3 regions of the Pseudoalteromonas sp. DY56-GL79 genome follow, and region 1 is predicted to be linked to each of the others. Evidence: predicted binding sites of a transcription regulator. Region 1 holds the regulator's gene; each other region holds the start of a gene.

The links. Region 1 encodes FliA, which starts transcription of late flagellar genes. Its sites were predicted from a motif close to CTAAAGNTNNNNNNNNNNNNGCCGATA; they were not measured.
Region 2: a site for FliA is predicted at 3,072-3,098, ahead of NO992_RS21865 (DUF5610 domain-containing protein). Genes of this name have one in related genera too.
Region 3: a site for FliA is predicted at 3,052-3,078, ahead of NO992_RS03365 (DUF3530 family protein). Genes of this name have one in related genera too.

What each region holds. Positions count from the first base shown of each region.
Region 1 covers NZ_JANHZS010000002.1:154,435-159,640, forward strand. The annotation lists gene flhF (flagellar biosynthesis protein FlhF) at 1-1,096, shown strand, start outside; gene NO992_RS02070 (MinD/ParA family protein) at 1,089-1,949, shown strand; gene NO992_RS02075 (RNA polymerase sigma factor FliA) at 1,952-2,686, shown strand; gene cheY (chemotaxis response regulator CheY) at 2,729-3,112, shown strand; gene NO992_RS02085 (protein phosphatase CheZ) at 3,132-3,908, shown strand; gene NO992_RS02090 (chemotaxis protein CheA) at 3,922-5,206, shown strand, end outside.
Region 2 covers NZ_JANHZS010000037.1:52,031-57,236, forward strand. The annotation lists gene NO992_RS21840 (serine/threonine protein kinase) at 1-63, shown strand, start outside; gene NO992_RS21845 (thiol:disulfide interchange protein DsbA/DsbL) at 80-703, shown strand; gene NO992_RS21850 (thiol:disulfide interchange protein DsbA/DsbL) at 722-1,351, shown strand; gene NO992_RS21855 (DUF523 domain-containing protein) at 1,400-1,864, shown strand; gene trmA (tRNA (uridine(54)-C5)-methyltransferase TrmA) at 1,868-2,962, opposite strand; gene NO992_RS21865 (DUF5610 domain-containing protein) at 3,127-4,254, shown strand; gene murI (glutamate racemase) at 4,318-5,094, shown strand; gene NO992_RS21875 (RNA-binding protein) at 5,095-5,206, opposite strand, start outside.
Region 3 covers NZ_JANHZS010000003.1:184,638-189,843, reverse strand. The annotation lists gene NO992_RS03380 (aminoglycoside phosphotransferase family protein) at 1-630, shown strand, start outside; gene murU (N-acetylmuramate alpha-1-phosphate uridylyltransferase MurU) at 639-1,331, shown strand; gene djlA (co-chaperone DjlA) at 1,321-2,166, shown strand; gene NO992_RS03365 (DUF3530 family protein) at 2,176-3,021, opposite strand; gene NO992_RS03360 (DUF368 domain-containing protein) at 3,142-4,077, shown strand; gene NO992_RS03355 (2OG-Fe(II) oxygenase family protein) at 4,115-4,804, opposite strand; gene nhaD (sodium:proton antiporter NhaD) at 4,950-5,206, shown strand, end outside.

The DNA.
Region 1 (5,206 bases):
AACACAAACTGCTGCGCCGGCGCACCAAGCGAAGCCACAGCAAGCTCGTCGCCAATCTTTTGACTTTGATGATGATGCATTTGAGCAGCCACAGCATTGGGGCGAGTCGGATGAGTTAGACAACGGTTTTGGTGATGATTTACCTGAGTTAAATGCCAAGCCTGACGAAATGAGTGCAATGCGCGAAGAAATGAACGCTATTCGTCAATTACTTGAACATCAAGTATCTGGTCTAATGAAACAAGAAATGGCTCGTCGCGATCCAACCCGTGCGTGTCTTGTTGACCGTTTGGAAGGAATGGGCATAGACAAAGATGTCGCTGAGCAAATGGCATGCTTTATCCCTGATGATGTGTCTCGTAAAGAAGCCTGGAATGCATTGTTAAACATGGTGATCAACCAAATGCACACCACTAACAATGATATTCTTCGTCAAGGTGGCGTATTTGCGATGGTGGGTCCAACTGGTGTTGGTAAAACCACAACGGTTGCAAAATTAGCGGCATTAGGTGCACAAAAATACGGTGCAGATAAAGTGGCGTTAATAACGACAGATACCTACAGAATTGGCGCTTACGAGCAGTTAGCTACCTATGGTAGAATCATTGGTTGTCCGGTTAAGCAAGTTAAAGATGCAAATGAACTTGCAGAAGTGCTTTATCATTTACGCAATAAGCGTCTAGTATTAATAGATACAGCGGGAATGAGTCAAAGAGATTTGCGCTTAACTGAACAGTTAAATACACTTATGCGTAGCGCGAGAGTAGATATTCGCAGCTATTTAGTATTGAGTGCGACAGCACAAATGAATGTGTTACAAGAAACAGTAAGACACTTCAAAAAAGTAAATTTAAGTGGCTGTATTTTCACAAAACTTGATGAAAGTCTAAGTTTAGGTGAGATAATTAGCATAGCGATTCAAAATCGCTTGCCAATAGGGTATCTTACCAACGGTCAGCGAGTGCCAGAAGACATTCGCGTAGCAAATGCTCAAAAGCTAGTAAAAAAGGCTGAGCAATTGTATTTAAAAAGAATAAAAGCACAGCACTCTCGACGTGTACCTGTAGCGTCAGAGTCAGTAGGAATGTATGATTAACACAGTTTTAGATCAAGCAAGTGGCCTGCGTAGAATGAGTCAAAATAGCAACCAGGGTGTAAAAGTAATAGCCGTGACCGGTGGAAAAGGTGGGGTGGGTAAAACCAACGTCTCGCTCAATACTGCCATCGCTATGGGCCAACAAGGACAGCGAGTTCTCGTTTTAGATGCGGACTTGGGCTTGGCAAACTGTGATGTGATGTTAGGTCTAAGGGTAGAAAAGAATCTGTCACACGTGTTGTCGGGTGAATGTGAACTAGATGAGATTCTCGTAGAAGGTCCCGCTGGAATTAAAATTGTACCGGCGACTTCAGGCTCTCAAAGTATGGTAGAGCTGACTCCCGCAGAGCATGCAGGACTTATTCGTGCATTTAGCGAGCTTAACACGCAATTTGATGTATTAATTGTTGATACCGCAGCTGGTATCTCAGATATGGTTCTGAGCTTCTCTCGAGCTGCACAAGATGTGATGGTTGTGGTGTGTGATGAACCGACTTCTATTACAGATGCTTACGCGTTGATCAAAGTTTTGAGCAGAGAGCATGGTGTCTATCGTTTTAAAATTGTTGCCAATATGGTCCGCAGTATGCGTGAAGGGCAAGAATTATTTGCTAAACTTTCAAAAGTTACAGACCGTTTTCTTGATGTAGCACTGGAATTAGTGGCCACCGTACCGTTTGACGAAAACATGCGTAAATCTTCTCGCAGACAAAGAGCTATCGTGGATTTATTTCCGAGTTCTCCTGCGGCGATTGCGATTAAGGGACTTGCCGCTAAGGCAGTGAAATGGCCAATTCCGCATCAACCTTCCGGTCATCTAGAATTTTTCATTGAACAACTTGTAAACGGGTGATTATGGCTTCTCCGGTCAATAGAGCTGCGGGATATCAAACTTCAGACCACATTCATAAGGTGGTTGAACGGCATGCTCCACTTGTCAAAAAAGTGGCGTGCCACCTGATTGCTCGACTTCCGGCAAGTGTGCAACTCGACGATCTGATCCAGTCAGGTATGATTGGGTTGATTGAAGCATCTAAAAATTTCGATGCAACTAAAGGCGCTAGTTTCGAGACCTTTGCCGGGATCCGTATTCGAGGCGCAATGCTGGATGAAATCCGTCGTGGTGATTGGGCGCCTCGTTCTGTTCACAAAAATAGCAGAATGGTTGCAGAAGCTATATCTGAGCTCGAATCTCTCCTTGGTCGAGAACCAAAAGACACTGAAATCGCTGAAAAACTTGATATATCTCTAGATGAGTACCATCATATTTTACATGATGTAAATGCAAGTAAAGTCATCGGGATTGAGGATCTTGGGGTTGATGAAGACGTGATAACCCCAGCAAACAGCGATTTTGCGCTAGACAAACCGTTTAATAACGTTAAAAATGAACGTTTTAACGAGTCTTTAGTAAATGCTATCAAAGCGTTACCCGAAAGGGATGCTCTGGTTTTATCACTTTACTATAACGACGAAATGAATTTAAAAGAGATTGGTGCCATCCTTGATGTCAGTGAATCTCGAGTAAGCCAAATTCACGGTCAGGCAATGATAAAGCTTAAAGCTAAAATCAATGACTGGATAAATTAGAGTACATAAAATAGTTGGGTTCGAACCTCACTGGAGGAAGTTTTGGATAAGAACATGAAGATTCTCGTGGTTGATGATTTCTCTACTATGAGAAGAATAATCAAAAACCTATTAAGAGATTTAGGCTTTACCAATGTTCAAGAAGCTGATGATGGTAGTACAGCACTTCCGATGCTACAAAATCAGGAGTTTGACTTTGTAGTAACTGATTGGAATATGCCGGGCATGCAAGGTATTGATTTGCTTCGTGCAATACGCGCAGATGAAAAGCTTAAGCACATTCCAGTGTTGATGGTTACCGCAGAAGCGAAAAAAGAACAAATTGTTGCAGCAGCGCAAGCAGGGGTGAACGGATATATTGTTAAGCCGTTTACTGCGGGTACGCTCAAAACTAAGCTTGAAAAAGTATTTGAGCGACTAGGCTAACAGCAAGGGGATATGGCCTATGTCTGTAAATGCTGCGCCTCAAATTACACTTGAACAAGCTAAGCAACTTGTTGAGCTTCTAGAACAAGGTGAACAAGAAAAAGCTGACCAGCTGATTTTAGAAGCTGCTAACAAAGAGCAATCGGAGTTATTTGCAGAAGTTGGAAAGCTAACTCGCCAATTACACGAGTCCTTGAAGAACTTTGAGCTCGATACTCGACTCTCAGATCTCACGACAGAGGCTATACCTGACGCCAAGCAGCGTCTTAATTATGTTATGGAAATGACAGAAAGCGCTGCTAATAAAACGATGGACGCGGTCGAAGAAAGCTTACCTCTTGCGCAGAATCTAGCGGATGAGTTAGCGCAAATAAAGCCCACTTGGGATCGATTGATGAGCAGAGACATTCAACTCGGTGAGTTTAAATCTCTGTGTCATGATCTCGACAGCTTTATGCAGACTTCAAAGACACGTACAGACGAATTACAAGGTTTAATGACTAATGTGCTGATGGCTCAGGACTATCAGGATTTGACTGGGCAGGTTATTCGGCGCGTCATTGAGCTTGTGAGAGAAGTAGAAGATAGTCTCATTCACCTCCTGACTGTTTTTGGTACTTCAGATGAAGCGCCTTCAACTGCTGTGAAAGCGAATGAAAACGAAATAAAAACAACTGAGACTATCAGTGATGAATTGTCTGGACCTGAAGGTCCAATTATTGACGCTGAATCGCGAGATGACGTGGTTTCTGGTCAAGACGAAGTCGATGACTTGCTATCTAGTTTAGGCTTCTAGTTGGAGAGTGTGTATGAGCTTTGAAGTCGATGAAGATATCTTGCAGGACTTTCTTGTTGAAGCAGGCGAAATATTAGAACTGTTATCTGAACAGCTTGTTGAACTAGAAAATAATCCCGAAGATAAAGAACTTCTCAATGCGATTTTCCGTGGCTTCCATACCGTAAAAGGTGGAGCTGGCTTCCTAGGTATGACCGAACTGGTCGATGCCTGTCACGGTGCGGAGAACGTGTTTGATGTACTACGACAAGGGCAACGAAAAGTAACTTCCGAACTGATGGATGTTATTTTGCAATCTTTGGATACGATCAACGAAATGTTCGCTTGTATTCAAAACCGTGAGGAACCAGAAGCGGCCGATCCTGTGTTGCTTGAAACACTCCACAAACTTAGCCAGCCTGCATCTGAAGACGAAGTCAGTGAAGTGATTGACGAACCTGCTTCTGAGCCAGAACCTGTGGTGCCAGATTTAAGTGCGGATGATATTTTATTCGACGCCGATGTTGGTTCAGGCGATGATAGCGGTTCTAGCATCGATGAGATAACAGAAGAAGAATTTGAAAATCTTTTAGATGAATTGCACGGTTCAGGTAATGCGCCTGCTGTTGCTCCTGCAACTAAACCTGAAGCTGTATCAACCGCAGATGATGGTGATATCACCGATGACGAATTCGATAACCTCTTAGATGAACTTCATGGTGTTGGTAAATTCGGTGGAGCACCAAATGCGGAAGATGCTGTTGTCCCAGAAGCGAGTGAACCTAAGGCTAAATCAACCTCACCAGCAGCCCCAAGTGGGTCTACTGGCGACGAAGAAATTACCGACGATGAGTTTGAAGCTTTGCTGGACGAGCTTCATGGTAAAGGCAGTGCACCTAAAGCGGTAGGTGAATTGCCAGTAGAGGTTTCAGAGACTAAACCTGCTCAACCTGAGCCTGTTAAAGCCGCACCTGCGCCGAAACCCGCTCCGAAGCCTGCGCCTAAAGTTGAAGCTAAGCCTGCGACTCCTGCACCGCAAAAAGAGCCAGAGGCTGCAAAAGCTTCCACACCAGCCGCTGCGAAGAAACCTGCGGCACAAGCTGAGACCACGGTCCGAGTTGATACTAAACGTCTCGATGAAATCATGAATATGGTTGGCGAATTAGTATTGGTTCGTAACCGTTTGGTTAGCTTAGCGAATAACACCAACAGCGAAAGCATGGGTAAAGCTATTTCGAACCTTGATGTAGTCACTGCTGATTTGCAAGGCGCCGTGATGAAAACACGGATGCAGCCAATCAAAAAGGTATTTGGTCGCT
Region 2 (5,206 bases), on a different contig from region 1:
ATCTTAGCGTTAAAAGAGCAATTTGCTGCATTAGATGAACCAAGTTTGAGCCTATTTCCTTAAAATTAGAGAGAGTAACATGCTAAAAAAATTAAAAATCGCACTTATTGCATTACTTTTGCCCATTGCTGCGATGGCTTCAGACTTTACCGAAGGTGAGCACTACACAACCTTAACAACCGAACAGAGTGAATCAGAGAAAGTTACCGAGTTTTTCTCTTTTTACTGTCCTCACTGTTTCCGCTTTGAGCCAATTGCAAAAGCGATTGAAAAGAACTTACCTGAGGGGGCGTACTTTGAAAAAAGCCATGTGAACTTCCTGCGAGGCGTTCCTACAGAAACGCAGAGCAACCTAAGCTATGCCTATATTATTGCTGATCAAGCAGGCAAAGCGGATGTGATTGCTGAGAAGATTTTTAATGCTATTCATGTTGAAAGAAACAAACTGTTAGACATTAAAGATTTGAAAACGCTAATGGAGTTAAATGGGATTTCTGCTGAAAAGTTTGATCAGGCTGTAACGAGCATGCCAGTAGTGAGTGCTGAAAATAACATGCTTAAAGCACAAGAAAAGTTTTCTGAAGCGGGTGCGCTTACAGGCGTTCCAACTTTTATCGTAAACGACAAATACAGAATCGAAATGAAAGGTATCAAGAGCCAAGAGCAGCTTGATGAATTGATCGCATATCTATTAAAAAAATAAGGACTGGAGAAAGTTAGTATGTTGAAAGTATTAAAAGGCTTAGCGGTTGCACTAATGCTTCCTCTTCTTGCTCAGGCTGCGCCATTTGAAGAAGGTGTACATTATGAAGTTATTGCCGAGCGTGGCACGAAAAAGCCTGAGGTAATGGAGTATTTTTCTTTTTATTGTCCAGCCTGTAACGCAATGGAAAATTTAATCGTTGACGTTAAACCAAAGCTAGATGAGGGCGTTAAGTTTAAAAAGAGTCACATAGATTTTGTTGGTCCAAGGGAGCCTGAGATCCAACAGGTGTTGGCGCAAGCACTTGCAACTGCAGAAGTGCTGCCTCAAAAAGACAAGATAATTGCAGCCATGTTTAATCACATTCATGGCAAGCGTGCAAAAATCAATGAACTTGCTGATGTAAAAGATATCTTTATTGCGCAAGGTGTTGAAGAAGAGAAATTTGATAAACTTTATGCTAGTTTCTCCGTTCGTACCAAAACATCAAAAATGCAGCGTATGCAGAAGACCCTTTCTGATAAAGGCGCGCTAACAGGGGTACCAATGTTCGTGGTAAACGGTAAATACAAGCTATTGCTTCGTGAGTCTGGTACGACTAAGCCTGAGCAAATTGCTGCTTTGGTGAATTATTTAGCAAAGAAATAAAACCTAATTTGTATTAGACTAGCCCTGCAATTGTTGCGGGGCTTTTTTATGTTTAAGATTTTAGTTTCTAGTTGTTTATTAGGTTATCCGGTGAGGTATGACGCCTCTTCACAAAGCCTTCAAGACAATACCTTGCAGTATTGGCGGCAAAAAAATTGGGTCTTACCGCTATGCCCTGAAGTATCAGGTGGTTTACCAACACCTCGTCCATCGGCTGAAATAGTAGATGGTAAAGTTTTGAGTAAACAAGGGGATGATTTTACCTCTGCGTTTGAACTCGGTGCTAAAAAAGCGCTAGCGGCTTGTCTTCAGCACGATATAAAGTTTGCGTTGTTAAAAGAGTCCAGTCCGTCTTGCGGTAGCAATCTGATTTACGATGGTAGTCATACAGGTAAAAAAATAGTAGGGCAGGGGCTGACGGCGTCTTTATTGCAGCAATCCGGTATTCAAGTCTTTAGCGAAACTCAACTGCCAGCACTTATCAAAGCGATGGCAGCCAGTCGTAATCGTTAGAGATCACTTTCGCACTAAGTAAACGCCAGATTCAATATGATGGGTATAGGGGAACTGATCGAAAATCGCCATACGTGCGATTTTATGTGTTTCACATAACAAGGCTAAATCACGCTCTAACGTGTCTGGATTGCATGAGATATAAATAATGTTGTCGTAGTTGCTAACTAAGCGACAGGTCAATTCATCCATACCAGCACGAGGCGGGTCGACAAGAATCGTTTGGCAATCATAGGACTGTAAATCAATACCATCTAATCGAGAAAACTTCTGCCCTTTCATGGCTTGTGTAAACTCTTCACTCGACATGCGAATAATATCTAAGTTATCGACTTTATTTGCTGCAATATTAAATTGTGCAGACTTTACTGATGATTTAGAGATCTCAGTAGCCAGCACTTTATTGAATGAGCCTGCCAATGCGATTGAAAAGTTACCGTTACCACAATAAAGCTCTAATAGGTCGTTGCTTAGCGGTTCACTAATGGACTGCGCCCAAGCTAGCATTTTCTGATTCACTTGTGCATTCGGTTGCGTAAAGCTGTTCTCAACCTGCTGATAAATATATTCTTTACCGTCAACGCTTAGCTTTTCAGTTACATAGTCATTGCCAAACACAATCTTTTGTTTTCTAGCACGACCTATAAAATCAACTTTGTAGGTTTGTTGCAACTCGGTTCTTAATGTCTGCATGGCAGTTTGCCACGCTTCATCTAACTGCTTGTGATAAAGTAAGCTGATCAGTACTTCACCGCTCAGCGTAGTGAGATAGTCGATCTGAAACAGTTTACGACGCAATATTTCGTTGCCTTTCAGCTGATGTATCATCACCTGCATCATTTCATTGACAAGCAGCGCACCAGGATCAAAGCTATCAACACGGATCTTTTCTTTTGTTTGCTGGTCAAACATGATGTGAAACAGATCTTCACCCTCATGCCATACTCTAAATTCACAGCGCTGGCGGTAATGGCGAGTTGCAGACTCATACACTTCAAGTGCTGGTGCATTAAACTGTGCAAATTGTGTTGTGATACGCTCAGCTTTATCTGCTAACTGTTGCTCGTATGCTGAATCATCAATTTTTATTACTGCCATGCTAAAACCATCTATGTTGAATTAAGAGGCGCTATTTTAGGGAGCGTTGCTAATTTGTCCAGTCTAGCATCACTGATGCGTCTGGTTTGCTGTTTTTTTAATCATTATACTTTAGCTTTGCGCAAATATGCCGATAATCTAACTAATATATTGGAGGGCATACCATGAAAATCGGGCAATTAAATCAGTTGCTCAATCCAGCGATGCAGCATAAGCCTGGAAAGAGCAAAGGGATAGGACCAAACATCCAAATTAATTCAGACAGCTATGCGGGGAATAAATCTAAGCTAGCGGCTAAAATTCTTGATGATAAGCTAGCAGAAGCGTTGGGGATTGAGAAACCGACACAAGATAAAAAAGACAAGCCACTATTTGATTTTGAATCTATTGTCAAAAATGTACTCGATTTTGTTCAGGGTGCAGTGAAGAAAGCCAAAGTCGACGGCAAAAATGATGACGAATTGAAATCCATGCTCGATGGGGCACGTAAGGGCGTGTTACAGGGGATTGATGAAGCCAGCGAAGAGTTAAAAGGCATGGGCGCTTTCAATCCCGACATCGAAGATGGTATTGAAAAGTCACGAGAAGGGATTTTTAAAGGTTTAGATGATTTTGAAAAAGAGCTGTTTGAAGAAAAATCGCCAAAGGCATTAGCGATCAGTGCCGCACAGTTTGCGAGTCTCTCTAATCAGGCTGAATATGCATTTACAACTGCTGAAGGGGATGAAGTCGTTATTTCATTCTCCGATGCGTATTCTCAGGGAGCCGCTGCGAGTGTTGCACAAAAAGGTAATGATTATGGCATGGCATATGGCACTAAGTCCTCTCATGAGGTCAGTTTCTCAATTAAGGTAAATGGTGAGTTGAACGAAGAGGAGCAGCAGGCAATTAACGATATGATGGAAGATATCCGCAATGTCAGTGACTCTTTTTTCGGTGGCGAATACGATGAAGCTTTCGATTTGGCAAAGTCGCTTAGCTTAAACTCTGATCAGATCACTAATTTCACGATGGATCTAAGACAAAGTAAAACGTCAGCTGCGATTGCTCAATATCAGCAAGGCAATCCAATGAAGGAGTTAGAGAAGGCATTTATGCCACTCAATAAGCAGTTAGCAGATATGCAAGAACAAGCTAAGGGACTCAATGCCGATAAGGAGTTGCCAAACCTGCTTGCTTGGATGAATGAAGGTCGGTCGAGACTAAATGAGTTTCTGGATTATGCTAGTAGCTTTTTTAGTAAACTGAATGAACTAAATAAAGAGCAAGTAGAGCAAAAACAAACAAGCTAAGCCAGTTTATTTTCGCGAGGACTCATGGCAAACTTCATACTTCTTTGATTTGAGGTATGAAGTTTGTCGCATATTTTGGTTTTCGATTCAGGGATCGGTGGCACCAGTGTGCTGTCGCACTTAAAGGCATGTTTGCAGGGTGTTTCATTTAGTTATGTTATGGACAACGCTTTTCTCCCATATGGCCTTCAGCCTCAAGAGCTAATCAAATCACGTATCAAGGGGCTTATTTGTTGGCAACAGCAATGCTTGGGCAATGTTGATCTTATCGTTATTGCATGTAATACCGCTTCAACATACGCATTAGAAGAAGCCAGAAAACATACCCATATTCCAATTATAGGCGTTGTTCCCGCTGTTAAGCCTGCTGCGTCTAGTTCAAAGACCAAGCACATCGCACTATTGGCAACACCTGCAACGTCAAATAATGCTTATACGCATAAGCTCATCATGGATTTTACCTCAGGTTGTAAAGTTGAAACTCTGCATTCAACGGAGCTTGTAAGGATCGCTGAGTACTTTTATTGGCATAACGAGTTGGATAAAGATGCACTTTGCGCGGAAATAGCTCGGCTTAACATTCCTGCCACTGTTGATAGGCTAGTGTTGGGATGTACACATTTTCCTTTGATAGCTCACGATATCAAGAATTGCTTACAGAAGCATGTTGAGCTGGTTGATTCAGGCAAAGCAATAGCCAATCGCGCAGTGTCATTGCTGGGAAGTCAAATAGTAGTAGGGGAAAAGGTGCCGAGTGCATCGGAAGTACGTTTCTATGCAACGGCACCAGTAATAGGTAATAAAGAAGCAATCTCTATTATTAATTTAAATAAAGATTAATTAAGCGGGTGAGTGATCCATCTCACTTTCAGGCTTTTGCTTTGCTTCTCTTACTTTTAATGTACGCTGTTGAAATTCACGTTCATTGAGTTGAGTAATCGCCTTTTCTGCA
Region 3 (5,206 bases), on a different contig from region 1:
CCAAAGAGTGAATGGATGAAGCCCTATGATGCTGAGTTCGTTGATATGGAACTTCATATTTTTTACGAGTGGCTTGTAACAAAATGGCTTGGTTTAACGCCCACCGAATATCAACAAGTGCAATGGCATAATGTGAAGTTGAAACTCGTTGATGCGATGATTCGCCAGCCGCAGGTTACGATGCATCGAGATTTTCATAGTCGCAACCTGATATGTCATCAGTCTCAGTGGTATCTCATTGATTATCAGGATGCGGTACAAGGACCTGTCACTTATGATGCGGTTTCTCTATTGCGGGATTGTTATACTCGCCTTGATGTTCATGAGTTTACTGAGCTTAAGCAATATAGCTTTGATTGTTTAAAAGCGGCTAATTTATTAGACGGTATGGATTTTAGCACCTATCAACATTACTTTGACTTAACAGGGATGCAAAGGCACCTTAAAGCTGCCGGGATTTTTACTCGCCTATTGCAGCGAGACGGCAAAGGCGGGTACTTAGAAAATATTTTGCCAACGTTACGCTACCTCGTTGAAGTAGCGAATAAGTATAGAGAATTTCAGTGGCTTGCAAGCTGGCTGGAGAATGACATAATGCCTCAAGCGCAGGCTAAATTAGGCACAAAATAGAAGTAACAATGAAAGCGATAATTTTATCTGCTGGTCGTGGTAAACGCATGATGCCACTGACCGCGAACCAACCAAAACCTATGCTTAACGTCGCAGGAAAGCCACTACTTGAGCATCATATCGAGCGCTTAAAAGCGGCTGGGATCTGCGATATCGTGATAAATCTTGCATGGCAAGGTCAGGTGATAAAAGACTATTTCGGCAATGGTAGTCATTTCGGTGTCAATATTGAGTACAGTGATGAACCTGAAGGTGGATTAGAAACCGCAGGTGGCATCATTCAAGCACTGCCGATGTTATGTGAACAGGATGACAGCTTTATTGTACTCAATGGCGATATTTTTACGGACTATGATGTCAGCAGCTTAATGCAGTTACAGCTCGGCAGTACAGTTGAGGGTCATTGCGAAGCGCACATTGTGTTGGTAGAAAACCCCGAACATAATCCTGAAGGCGATTTTTGCCTTGCCCATCAGCCGCTCAATCAGCAAAAGTATACCTTGTCCGGTATTGGTAAATATCACCAAAGTTTTTTTGCCGAGCTTGGGGCTGGCTTTATAAAACTAGGGCCACTGCTGCGTAGTGGGCTTGAGCAGCATAAAGTTTCTACTGAACTGTATTTGGGTGCATGGGACGACATTGGCACGCCAGAGCGACTAAAAATGATCAACGAAAAGTTAGGGTATAGCGATGTGGGGTAAATTATTAGGCACAATTTTCGGCTTTTTATTTGGTCGTTGGTTAGGCGCTATTTTAGGTTTTTATCTCGGCCATTTATTTGATAAAAGTTTGCGTCAGGATTTTGATAAAGTCGGTGGCTTTCAAGGTTTCATGAAAGGTGAAGATCTGCATGAGCGCCAAGCCTTGTTCTTTTCCAGCTGTTTTTCTGTGATGGGACATATTGCCAAGTCTAATGGTCGAGTCAGCGAAATCCACATTCAAGCCGCGTCTGCGTTTATGAGCGAAATGGGCTTGCAGGGTGAAGAGCGAAAAGAAGCACAACATGCGTTTACAGCGGGCAAAAGCAGCGATTTTTCGATAAAAGAAGCAGTTACCGATTTTAAAGAAGCCTTTGCTAGACGCTATGACTTGAGGCAGCTGTTTTTAGAGATTCAAATTCAAATGGCATTTTGTGATGGGCATGTGTCTGATGCGGAGAAGGCCTTACTTAAACAGGTGAGTAAGTATTTAGGCTTCGCAGAAACCCACTTTTTGTTCTTGCTTAAGCGCTATCAAGCAGAATTTGAGTTTCGTCGCTCTCAGGCGTCTGGGAGATCGCAACATCAACACCAGCAACAGGGCGGCCGTCAACCAACATCACAAGATAACGGCTTAAACCGTGCTAAAGCGTTGGCTGTACTGGGATTGAGTGAAGGGGCGAATGAACGTGAAATCAAAAAAGCATACCGCAAACTGATGTCGCAGCATCACCCTGACAAATTGGTGTCTCAGGGATTACCTAAGCATATGATGGAAGTGGCAAAGCGCAAAAGCCAAGACATTCAGTCTGCCTATGAATATTTAAAAAAGAGCTAACCTGAAAAACTATAAAACGCGCAAAAAACCGAGTAACTCTTTTCTGAGTCTTTGATGTTGGAGCGGATCGGTTTTTTCTCCAAAAAGCTCTCGTTGGCGATAATCAAATTTACTGTTTTTTCTCGCCCAGCGCGCTCTGTCTGGCGTATTGTCGACCACAATCGGATTGTCAAAACTGTAGTAAACATCCAGTAGAGCAGGGCTTATCAGAGAAAGGTTGGATGCCAAGTGCTTTTGCCGCGTTGCATTAGGCAGTTGTGGGCTAACAACGGCAAAGGCATCGATACGTAGATTGGGCAGGGTTGCTAAGTGCTCTCCAAACAAGCCTGCGCTATTACCAAATGCGACAACCACCAACTTTTCTGTTTGAGTCATGGACAGCGTGTTGTAAAGCACCTCAAAGCGGCTGATCAAGGCCATTTTATATTCGTCGAGATTAGATTCTGAAATAGGTGCAAGCGTTTGCTGAGCCGGTTTTTCAGTATCGGGGAGCGCGATGTCTTGCTCCAGTAGACTCGGTGCATAAGACAGGTCCGGCGGAGTAAGGGTATACGTGTCGTAGCCATCATCGCTTAAGCGTTTTGCAAGAAAGCTTATGCCGCTGTTATTGAGCGGCGGAGTTTGCATGTCTGGTAATAAGATCACGATGCCTTCACGAGCGGCTGCCATATACTCTTGATGAAATACATAAAAGCTTTCGTTTTCGCTTTCCAGTTTTATCAATTGCGATGGCTCGTAGAAACGATTAGCGTCTTGCTGATAAAGAGAACCAAGCGGTGCTGCATCAATATGTTCAGCTGCAAAAGTCGTCGCGGGTAAAGCGGCAATAAGTAATAAAAGCGTTCTGATGATCATGGTACAAGCGCGTAAAATATCATAATTGGTTATCGACCAGTTAAGCGAAAGCTTTAGCTGTCGCTATTTTTTAGCGTTTTAAGTTAAACTGCTCGGCAGTGGAAATGAAAGGAGAAATTTGTGCAGTATAAAGATAGCAAACGAGACTATCTCTTTATGTTTTTAAAAGGGGCCGGAATGGGGGCTGCGGATGTTGTCCCGGGTGTTTCTGGCGGCACCATTGCTTTTATTACTGGCATCTATGCACGTTTTTTAAATGCCATCAAAAGTGTGAACTTACAGGCTTTGAGTACATTGCGCCGTGATGGCCTAAAAGCAACTTGGCAGTACATTGATGGTAGCTTTTTACTGGCGGTATTTTCTGGTTTGCTCATCAGTGCAGCGTCTTTGGCGAAGGTGATCACTTATTTATTGGAAGCACACCAAACACTGGTATGGTCATTTTTCTTTGGTCTTATCGTCGCTTCTTTTGTTTATGTTGCAAAACAGGTCTCTCATTGGAGTGGCCAAAATATTATTGCCTGCGCAGTTGGCGCTATCGTAGCCTTTGCTATTACTTCCCTTTCACCAGCTGAAGCGCAAGCATCTCATTGGATGTTTTTTATCTCAGGTGCTATCGCCATTTGCGCGATGATCTTACCTGGGATCTCAGGGAGCTTTATCCTACTGTTACTGGGTATGTATGGCCATGTACTTAGTGCGGTGAACCAGCTTGAATTTGGCTTAGTGAGTTTATTCTTACTAGGTTGTATTGTAGGGTTAATGTCGTTTTCGCGCCTACTCAGCTGGCTATTGGCGCACTATCAACAAGTAACGTTTTCGCTACTCGCTGGCTTTTTGCTGGGCTCGCTTAATTTATTGTGGCCTTGGAAACAAGTGCTTACGACTTACGTGAATTCCAGTGGTATAGAAAAGCCATTGAGTCAGGCCAATATTTTGCCTGCGCAATACAGTACGCTGTATGGTCAAGACCCAAATACGCTGGCATGTATTGCACTTGCCATCGCTGGCCTTGCGCTGATCTTAACCATTGAAAAGATAAGCGAAAAATATTAATAAAATAGACACCTAGAACAATAGGCACGGTTTGAGCTTATGTGTCTATTGTTCTAAACCACCCCGTTACAGAAAGTCGCGGCGCTTTTGCAAATGGTGCGACGTAAGTCACAGAATGAATTTTACTTACATCAAAAACCACCAGTGAATTGAACTTAGGTGCATAACTTTTAGTGGGTGTGCCATCGCGTTCAAAAAATTGCAGTAGCCCGCCCCAGTCAGGGTGCCAACTTTTGCTTAGGCTGAGTACATAAGCATAAACCCGGCCCTCAGCTTCAACAATGTCATTATGTCGAGTTAAATACTGACCACCAATAAATCGTGTTGCTTGGGCAGAGGTACGGATAATGTTCAGTCCAGAGATAGCGGAAAAACAGGACTGTACATCGCTACTATTGAGGTTATTGTATAGCCTTTGCAGAGCGTCAGGGCTTGTGGAGTCTATGGAGTGGCGGCCATACATAAAACCAACACCACGTGATGCATAGCTATGTATATCTTCAAGCAAGGCTTGCTGCTCTTGCGGTGTTAAGGCAAGAATATCACTGTCTTTGACTGACTTGGCTGCTCCGTTATGAAACAGTGCGAGCTGGTAGTCGAGGTTACAGAGGCACTCATGTAGTTGTTGAGCGTTTGTATCGTCTAGAATATTTTCAATCCGTGCAAACCCATCGTTGCTCAATTTTTGCTGTAATTCTGTTTGTTGTTGCTGCGAAAGTTGAAGCATAAATACCTACTGCTGATGTATGGCCTGTTTGTACTAGTGTAAACAGGATGCCTTAGACTTCAGTCCAATGCTGATTACTTTTTATCTATGCTAAAGTGAGTTTGGCTGAAATGCCATCCCTCTGCACTCATCGATAGGCAAAAAAATGAAAATCAATGGACTACTGCTATTCTGTTGCGCATGGGTCATATCCGTGATCCCATCACCAGCCTTGGCGGCTCAAGGCACCTTAGATCTTACCAGCTCGACACTCGGCTTGGTTTGTATTGTTGTCTTCGTTTTAGCATACGCACTTGTAATGCTCGAAGAAAAACTCCATATGCGAAAATCAAAGCCAGTGCTTGTGGCGGCAGGCATCATTTGGCTCATGATTGGGGCGTATTACGTTAATCAGGGACAACC